DNA from 2 places in the Roseateles albus genome. Region 2 is predicted to be linked to the other one. Evidence: predicted binding sites of a transcription regulator. Region 2 holds the regulator's gene; the other holds the start of a gene.
The links. The regulator LexA, encoded in region 2, represses DNA repair genes until DNA is damaged. The targets are predictions, from matches to a motif close to ACTGTATNNNNATACAGT.
Positions count from the first base shown of each region.

Region 1: a site for LexA is predicted at 2,686-2,703, ahead of PRZ03_RS09345 (LexA family protein). Genes of this name have one in related genera too.

Region 1 is NZ_JAQQXT010000004.1:408,509-413,078, forward strand. Features, by position in the region: partial or broken gene PRZ03_RS09330 (DUF1810 domain-containing protein) at 1-424, shown strand, start outside; gene PRZ03_RS09335 (H-NS histone family protein) at 604-987, shown strand; partial or broken gene PRZ03_RS24165 (competence protein CoiA family protein) at 1,111-1,272, shown strand; gene PRZ03_RS09340 (hypothetical protein) at 1,309-2,541, shown strand; gene PRZ03_RS09345 (LexA family protein) at 2,776-3,159, shown strand; gene PRZ03_RS09350 (Y-family DNA polymerase) at 3,180-4,553, shown strand.
Region 2 is NZ_JAQQXT010000016.1:80,357-84,926, reverse strand. Features, by position in the region: gene PRZ03_RS20830 (DUF1304 domain-containing protein) at 1-5, opposite strand, end outside; gene PRZ03_RS20825 (MarR family winged helix-turn-helix transcriptional regulator) at 79-573, shown strand; gene PRZ03_RS20820 (organic hydroperoxide resistance protein) at 591-1,016, shown strand; gene PRZ03_RS20815 (asparaginase) at 1,034-1,981, opposite strand; gene lexA (transcriptional repressor LexA) at 2,081-2,812, shown strand; tRNA gene PRZ03_RS20805 (tRNA-Asp) at 3,008-3,084, opposite strand; tRNA gene PRZ03_RS20800 (tRNA-Glu) at 3,162-3,237, opposite strand; tRNA gene PRZ03_RS20795 (tRNA-Ala) at 3,295-3,370, opposite strand; tRNA gene PRZ03_RS20790 (tRNA-Asp) at 3,523-3,599, opposite strand; tRNA gene PRZ03_RS20785 (tRNA-Glu) at 3,684-3,759, opposite strand; tRNA gene PRZ03_RS20780 (tRNA-Ala) at 3,824-3,899, opposite strand; gene gltX (glutamate--tRNA ligase) at 3,979-4,570, opposite strand, start outside.

The DNA of each region.
Region 1 (4,570 bases), on a different contig from region 2:
TGACCACCAACATCAATGATTTGGAGAGATTCGTTTCTGCACAGTCTCCAATCTATGGGACTGTTGTAAGCGAGTTGACGAACGCCAGGAAGGAAACCCACTGGATGTGTTCATCTTTCCTCAGTTGGCCGCGCTTGGCCGGTCAGCAATGGCTCAGACATATGGATTGGACTCGCTGGTCGAGGCCAAGGCCTACTGGCAACATCCAGTTCTTGGGCCTCGTCTCTTGGAATGCACCCAGCTGATGCTCGCAGTCCGAGGGAAGTCCGCATTTGAGGTCCTAGGGACGCCGGATGATTTGAAGTGCAGGTCTTGTATGACCTTGTTCAACGCTGCGGCACCTGAAGAACCTGCGTTTGGGAAGGCGCTTGAGAAGTTCTACTCGGGCAAGAAGGATGAGCGAACCCTAGAGTTGCTCAGGTAGATGGCCGAGGTTGAGCGAGATTTGCCAGCAAGGCATTTCCATGTTCCGTGTCCCTTTGAACGACGCTAATGTCAATTGCGGGCAGGTCCTACCGAGTTGACTTGAGTCTTGCTAACATTCAAGCAGTAGCGTTCTCCTGAACATCCAGTCCTTACGCTGCCCACAAAGAGGTCCCAAACATGGCTACTAAGAATCCCGGCACTGCTCTCGCTGCAATTAACGCCCAAATCGCCGCACTGCAGGCAAAGGCTGACACTCTCCGACGCAAAGAAGTCGCTGAAGTCATCGAGAGAATCAAAGGCGCAATCGAGCACTACAAATTGACGGCAGAGGACCTTGGCCTTGTCGGGCGCAAAGGGCGCAAAGCTGTAATTGCCAAAGCTGACGTTCCGACAAAGAAGCCGCGCAAGAACGCCGCGGTCAAGAAGCCTGCCGGGGTCATCAAATACACGGATGGGGCTGGCAACAATTGGACAGGCAAGGGCACTCGACCTGGTTGGTTTAAGGCGGCAATTGCTGCAGGCAAGACGGCTGAGGATTTGCTTGCCAACAAAGTGGGCTGACAAGTTTTGGGACCATTTTGATGGCCCAATGAGACGCACATTGCATTCAACAACTATCGCTCCCATCGTTGCCTACTGGAGTGTGTGGTGCTATCCGACAAATTTATGTCGATGATTCAGTAAGTGCGGCATATTCCTTTTGGCCTGCAGTTGGATGGTCGGCTTGTCGACGTCCGCGAAACACCCCGTGGCATCGCCTGCGGTTGCGTTTGCCCCGGCTGTGGGGCACCCCTTGTGGCCAAAAAGGGTGAGGTAAACGTCAATCACTTTGCCCACCTACTAGGAGCGGATTGCGCGACGGGTCCCGAGACATCTCTGCACATGGCTGCCAAGCAAATAGTTGCTGACAAGCTGTGGATTCAACTGCCCGGGCTGCCCATTGAGGCTGTTCGAATTGACCCTGTTTTCGGCACGTTCACAGCGCACAGAGTGTTCCATGAGCCTAAAAGGTGGCTGTTCGATTCTGTCGCCATAGAGAAGAGCGTTCAAGATGTCCGGCCTGACGTACTGGGCTACATCGCATCTGCAGTTGTTGCCGTGGAAATTAGGGTTACACACGCTGTAGGTGTCGACAAACGGGCCTACTTGAGTCATGTTGGCCTTCCCTGCATCGAGGTGAATCTTTCGAAGTCAGTTGGAAGGATATTTACCTTCGAAGAACTTGAGCGCTATGTAATTCACGAGGTTGAAAACAAGACTTGGTTGTTCCATCCGCAACGAGCGGCTTGGGAAGCGGAGCTTCTTGTCGGGTTCGAAGTGTGGCGTGCTGGCAAGCTGATAGGGCTTTCTGGTCGCAAGATGGGGCCTGCCGTTAAGGATGCCGAACAATTGGCCAATGAGCGGTACAAGGCTCTGCCATCTGCTGAGAAGTGGAGAAGGTTAGAAGACGAACTTGGCATTTCACGGTCACGGTTTCCAAGTTATCTCAGAGTGACCTTGCGGGAGGGCGAGGGTGCCGTGTGGGCTGAAAATGACCTCTGGCAGGGGGCTCTTTTTGCCCAATTCATTTTGAATAAACGCGCAGGAAGTTGTCTGCCAAGCCAGCAAGCTATTTGCCGTTGGCTTACCGAACGCTTCGGCGCCAGAAGCGGCTGGTTCGAAGGACTTCGAGCGGCGGTCAATGCTTACGTGCGATACCTTCGGGCATGTGGTTTTTTGTTTTGGAATGACGGCGGCTTTTTCGTCGCTCATGGCAAGTTGCAAATCCGACCACGTGAGCCAAGATTTGTGAAAGTTGCGACGGTCACTGCAGCTGAGGAATCGACACTGCACATCCAATGGCTTAGCCGTTGGCCGGATACTGAGCGACTACTTAGGTGGGCAGGGGAGCTTGGTAAGAATGCTCCCGAGCCCTTCGAGTGTGAATTGCTGGTGCACTGGCTTCTTGGGCTTACCGCACCGGCAAGTCATGTAGCTGTTTGCGAAGCCTTGGAAGGCGCCGGAGGAGACCCCCAGGACTTGGATGATGTCCTTTGTTGGCTTGGAGTTGTTATGCAAAGCAAGCGATATTTCTCCGTCGGGCAGCCAGCGCCTTGGTTGTGCACGCAGAGGTAGAAAACCCCGCCAACGTGAGTCTCCAACGCTGAGGGTCACGCCGACCGTTAAGCCATAAACAGGCTGAACATGTCGCTGCGTCAGCAAGGATGCTGCAAAGGTCAAGAATTTTGTTTATGGCCCTTCTGCCCGAGCAGGGTTTAAACTGTATGAATGTACAGTATTTCTCAAGCACGTTGCTCGACAGATGGTCCCTCCTCTCCAGTGCCCGTTGTGGCCGTGGATGGGGCCTGGGTGAAGAGCCTTCTGGGCTCAGTTCAAGCTGGCTTTCCCTCGCCTGCTGAAGACCACGGTGTCGAGCGCATTGACCTCAACAAGGAACTCATCAAACACCCGCAGGCGACCTTTCTGATGCGCGTGCGGGGAGCTTCTATGCGGGAAGCTGGCATTGATGACGGTGACGTTGTACTTGTCGACCGGGCCATCAAACCATCCCATGGTCATGTTGTGGTCGCCGTCGTTGACGGAGAGTTCACTGTCAAGCGACTATGGAAGCGCGGCAGCAATTTGAAGCTCCAAGCTGCTAACCCGACCTATCCGGACATCCTTCCACGCGACGGACAGACCGTTGAAGTCTGGGGGGTTGTCACGACTGCCATCAAATCGATGCGCGTCTGAACTCAGCATGTCGCCCCGCTATGTTTGCGCTTGTTGATGGCAATAATTTCTATGTGTCTTGCGAGCGAGTCTTCAGGCCTTCACTTGTCGGCCGGCCCGTCGTAGTTCTATCCAATAACGACGGTTGCGCCATCGCGCGCTCAAATGAAGCCAAAGCTCTTGGCGTGCGCATGGGCCACCCTTGGTTTCAATGCAAAGACTTCGAGCGGGACCATGGCCTCGTTGCTTTGAGCGCAAATTTTGCGCTCTATGGCGACATGTCTTACAGGATGATGGTTGTCGCGTCGAGCTATGCCCCGAGGCAAGAGAATTACTCCATTGACGAGTCATTTCTGGACTTCACGGGTGTTCAGGGTGATTTGGTCGTTATGTGTCGGAATATGCGTGCTCGAATTCTGCAGTGGGTTGGTATCCCCTGCGGCGTTGGCATCGGACCGACAAAGACTCTGGCCAAGCTTGCCAACTACATCTCCAAAACCACCGAACGCAAGCCGGGCAGCTACCCTGAGAGGCTGGCTCAGGTCTGTCACCTCGGCGCGATGTCGCAAGACGAATTGCATGCTGTCTTTGCCGCCACAGATGTCGGTGAAGTCTGGGGCGTTGGCAAGCGCATCGGCGCACAACTCCGTGATGGTGGCGTGTCCACAGTTCTTGACCTGGTGCGGCTTGATGCCTCCACGGTCAGACGACACTTCTCTGTGGTGCTCGAAAAGACCGTGCGTGAACTGCAGGGAGTTCAATGTATTGAAGTCGATGACGAACCCGCGCCGAAACAGCAAATTATGGTGAGTCGTTCCTTCGGTCATGTGGTGACGAAGGGGAGGGACCTGGCGACCGCCATCACTGAATACACAAGTCGCGCGGCAGAGAAACTGCGAGGGCAGGGTAGTGCAGCAGGGGCAATCGTCGTGTTTATACGAACAAGTCCCTTCCGCAAGGATGACCCTCAGTACAGCGCTACCGTGACTGTGCCTTTAGTTCGCCCCACGGCCGACAGCGCGCTGCTTGTGACTTCGGCGATTGCAGGTCTGCGCGGCATCTACAAGACAGGCTTCAAGTACGCCAAGGCTGGTGTGATGTTGGTTGATTTGCAGTCAACGGACGTGCAGCAGATGGAGCTGGACTTTGATTTCATAGAGCCCTTACCAGGGCCTGGTAGCGAACAGGGTTCGGGTTTGTCTGGGGCGGCAGTAGCTTGCCATCAAAGCGGACAGCGAGACCGCGTGAAATTGATGTCAGCGATGGATGCGGTCAATGGACGGTACGGGCGAGGCTCGTTGAAGCTTGCCGGCGCGGGGTTGGAAATTGACCGCAAGGGGTGGGCAATGAAGCAGGAGCGGCGGACGCCTCAGTACACGACTTGCTGGGGCGATATGGCGATTGTTAGGGCTTAGTTGCGGACGAACTTGGA
Region 2 (4,570 bases):
GTCATCATCGAGACTCTCTCCGTTTGCAAATAACCACTTAGATTGCATGCAATTGAATTGCACCCTACATTACATCCCATGCCTAGTCGAAAAGCCATTTCAGCAGTAGCGAGGTCCAGTGCCGACGAATGGCTGCACCTGGACCGGCAACTCTGCTTTGCGCTTTATGCCAGTTCTTTGGCAATGACCAAGCAATACAAACCCTTGCTTGCGGCGCTTGGGCTCACGTACCCGCAGTACTTGGTGATGTTGCTGCTCTGGGAGTCGGATGGCGTCAGCGTTTCAAACCTTGGGCAACGCCTGTCGCTCGATTCCGGCACCCTAACGCCCTTGCTCAAACGCCTCGAAAACAATGGCTTGATCAATCGACGACGCGCTCTTGACGATGAGCGCCGGGTCGATATTTTCCTGAGTGAAGCAGGTAACGCGCTACGCGTGCGAGCCCGCCAGATTCCGCCACAAATGGCCTGCGCGACCGCCTGCACGCTTGAAGAGCTCCAATCACTGACGCAGCGCCTGCATCAGCTGCGCCAGCAGCTCAATAACTCCCCCGTTCCTTCCCTCAAACCTTGAAGAAAGACTTCAGCAAAATGGCACTCGAAAAAGTTCTCTACACCGCCCACGCAACTTCCACCGGTGGCCGCGAAGGCACCTCGGCAACCCCGGACGGCGCGCTCAGCGTCACCTTGTCGACCCCCAAAGAACTGGGCGGCGCAGGTGGCCCTGGCACCAATCCGGAGCAGTTGTTTGCGGCGGGCTATTCGGCCTGTTTCATTGGCGCGATGAAGGCCGTAGCGGGCAAGACGAAGACGGCCCTGCCGGCGGATCTTTCCATCACCGCCGATGTGGGCATTGGCCCAATTCCAACCGGCTTCAGCATCCAGGTGGCCTTGCATATCAGCCTGCCCGGCATGGAGCGTGAAGCAGCAGAACAGTTGGTCCAAGCTGCCCACCAAGTCTGCCCCTACTCCAACGCCACGCGCGGCAATATCGACGTGACCTTGACAGTGGTCTAAGACTCGATGGCGGCCAGTCAGCCGGCCGCCATCAGCCTGAGCAGCAACTCGACCCGGGCCTTGACCGGGCTAAGCGCACCGGCGCTGGGCAAGGCGTCTGCGGACTCGGTCACCGGGCCGGCATCACAGCGAGTGCTGCGCAGCACGGCCACCCCCCGTGCCTGGGCTGCGCGCAAGGCGGCGTCCAATTTCAGCGACAGACTGCCATTGCCGGTGCCTGCTACCACCAGCCCATTCACGCCGGAATTGACCAGCGCATCGACCATCGCACCATCAGCGCCGGCGTAGTTCAGCAAAACTTCCACGCGGGGCCAGTTCGCTGCTGCGGCACTGACAAGGCTCAGCCCAAAGGGCGGCTGTCCGGCTTCAAGCGCGCCCAGCCATCGCACCGCGCCCTCTTCCACCACTGCCAGCCGCGCGCCATCGACCGAAGCGAAAGCATCCACCCGGTAGCTGTGAATCTTGCGCACTTGAGCGGCCGAATGCACGGCACCCGCAAAAACGACCAGCACGCCATGCGCTTGAGGGTCAAGTGCGACATTGACGGCATCCAGCAAATTCTGCGGACCGTCGGTTTGCAGCGCTGTCGCAGGCCGCATCGCAGCGGTCAGCACCAAGGGCTTGCTAGGTGCCAATACGCGATGCAAAAAGTAAGCGGTTTCCTCCAAGGTGTCGGTACCGTGGGTGATGACGATGCCTGCAACTTCGGGCCTGGCCAGATGCGCTGCCACGCGTACAGCGAGCTTTTGCCATGTCGCAAAGTCCATGTCCTTGCTGTCTAGTTGGGCAACTTGCTCGGTTTCTAGCCGCCGTCGCCCCAAAGGCGGAATAGCCTGCACCAATTCTGCAACGCCCAACTGCGCCGCCTGATAGCCGACGTTGTCGGCTGCATCTTGCGCTGTGCCGGCAATCGTGCCGCCGGTGCCCAATATCACCACCAAATCCGCACGGTTTGTTTGGGACAAACCACTGATCAGTTCATTTGTGTTTTGCAATTTTCGTCAACCTGGATGAAAATACAGTTACTGGATATATATTCAGGCCAGCAATAAAAGAGGACTTCCATGGATGTCAGCCCCAAACTCACCGCCCGCCAGCAGCAAATCCTCGACTTGGTACGCAGCGCCATTGAAAGCACCGGTGCGCCGCCAACCCGAGCCGAAATTGCACGAGAGTTAGGATTTCGCTCCGCCAATGCCGCCGAAGAACATCTGCAAGCCCTTGCCCGCAAAGGCGTGATCGAATTGGTCGGCGGCACCTCGAGAGGCATCAGGCTGAAGTCTGACACATTACGCGCCTTGAACGAGGCTCGGGACGCGAGAGACGGCCGCAAGGCTCCCGAATCAGAGTCAAAACAGCGATCGTTTGGCACTCAATTCAGCCTGCCTTTGGCGAGTTTGGCGCAGCTCACCTTGCCGCTGGTAGGCCGGGTAGCGGCAGGCCAGCCCATCCTGGCACAAGAACATATTGAACAAAGTTATACCGTTGAAGCGAATATGTTCGCTCGCCAACCGGATTTCTTGCTCAAGGTGCGGGGCATGAGCATGAAAGACATTGGCATCATGGACGGCGACTTGCTCGCCGTCCAGAAGATCAGTGAAGCCAGCAATGGCCAAATCGTGGTGGCCCGTATTGGCGACGAAGTCACGGTGAAACGTTTTAAGCGCAGCCGCAGCGGTATTGAGCTCTTGCCAGAGAACCCTGAGTTCTCACCCATTCTCATCAAGTCCGGCGACGAGAGTTTCTCGCTTGAGGGCTTGGCGGTGGGATTGATAAGAAATCAGATGTTTCTCTGAACTATCGTGAAGCTGAGTTTGACTTGCAGACAAACTCGGCTTCTATTGACTGAGATATCTTATTGGCTGAGATATCTTATTGGCTGAGATATCTTGCTGTACATCCAAAATGATGCAGCACTGGCTATAGGATGCCTAAGCTGTACCAGTAAAAGAAAAAGCCCCGGAAACAAATGTTTCCGGGGCTTTCAATATTGGCGGAGTGGACGGGACTCGAACCCGCGACCCCCGGCGTGACAGGCCGGTATTCTAACCAACTGAACTACCACTCCAAATGCATTGAATTGCTTCAGCGCATCGAACAAAATTTGTATTCATCTTTGCGACGAATACCAAGCATTGTCAAACTTGGCGTCCCCTAGGGGATTCGAACCCCTGTAGTCACCGTGAAAGGGTGGTGTCCTAGGCCTCTAGACGAAGGGGACTAAACCTTCAAATTTTAATCACCTGAACTGCGCGCCTGCCACTCGCCCTAAAGCAAATGGTGGAGATAAACGGGATCGAACCGTTGACCTCTTGCATGCCATGCAAGCGCTCTCCCAGCTGAGCTATACCCCCAAATTCCGGGCATCGCGCTGTTCAAGCTTGATTATTCAATACTGCACTACTCAAAAACAAGCGGCCAATATCTTGGCCGCTTTTAGCGATACCTAACAGCAAATACTTCGCTGCTTCAAACCAATTCAGCATCTTGCTGAACGTCACAATTTTGGCGGAGTGGACGGGACTCGAACCCGCGACCCCCGGCGTGACAGGCCGGTATTCTAACCAACTGAACTACCACTCCATGCATATAAGTGTATCACATATATACTTAACAAATTTGTAGTTGTTTTGAAATTTTCAAACAACTACCAAGCTTTGTAAAACTTGGCGTCCCCTAGGGGATTCGAACCCCTGTAGTCACCGTGAAAGGGTGGTGTCCTAGGCCTCTAGACGAAGGGGACTAAACCTTCTAACTTCCTGAACTGCGCGCCATCCAAATAGTATCAACATTATACCGATAATATTTGGTGGAGATAAACGGGATCGAACCGTTGACCTCTTGCATGCCATGCAAGCGCTCTCCCAGCTGAGCTATACCCCCTTAAAACTTCCAAAACCTTGAATTCCAAGGCCTTGTCGTTTCGCGCTGTTCAAGCAAGACGTAGATTGTAGTACGAATTTTATGAGTTGCGCAAGCGTTCGATCACAATTTCTTTTGGAAACAGTGCCAACACAGCATCAACGCTCGGGGTTTGCACCCGTCCGCACACCAATGCCCGCACCGGCATCGCCAAAAGCGGCATCTTCAGACCATGCGCGGCGACGGTTTCCTTGATCGCAGCGGCAATGGCGACCTTGTTCCAGTCAATCTCCGCAAACTTAGCGGCCAAGGCTTGCAGCGCTGGTTTTACCGTTTCGGTGACATGCGCCGCCAAATCTTCAGCGCTGGGCTGGACCGGCGCGAAGTACATGCTCAGCCAGTCCGCCAATGCGACCGTGGTCGCGCAGCGGTCTTTGAAGAGCGCGCACATGGGAACCAAGGCCTCAGCATCGACATTCAGGCCACGCTTTAGTAATTGAGCAGCTACCAGAACGGCCAATCGCTCGTCATCGGCTTGCTTGATGTACTGGCTGTTCACCCATTCCAGCTTGGCCGGATCCCATTGCGCCGGACTCTTGCTCAGGTGCGTGCCGTCAAACCACGACACCAGTTGCTCGCGCGAGAACAACTCTTCATCACCGTGACTCCAACCCAGGCGCGACAGGTAATTC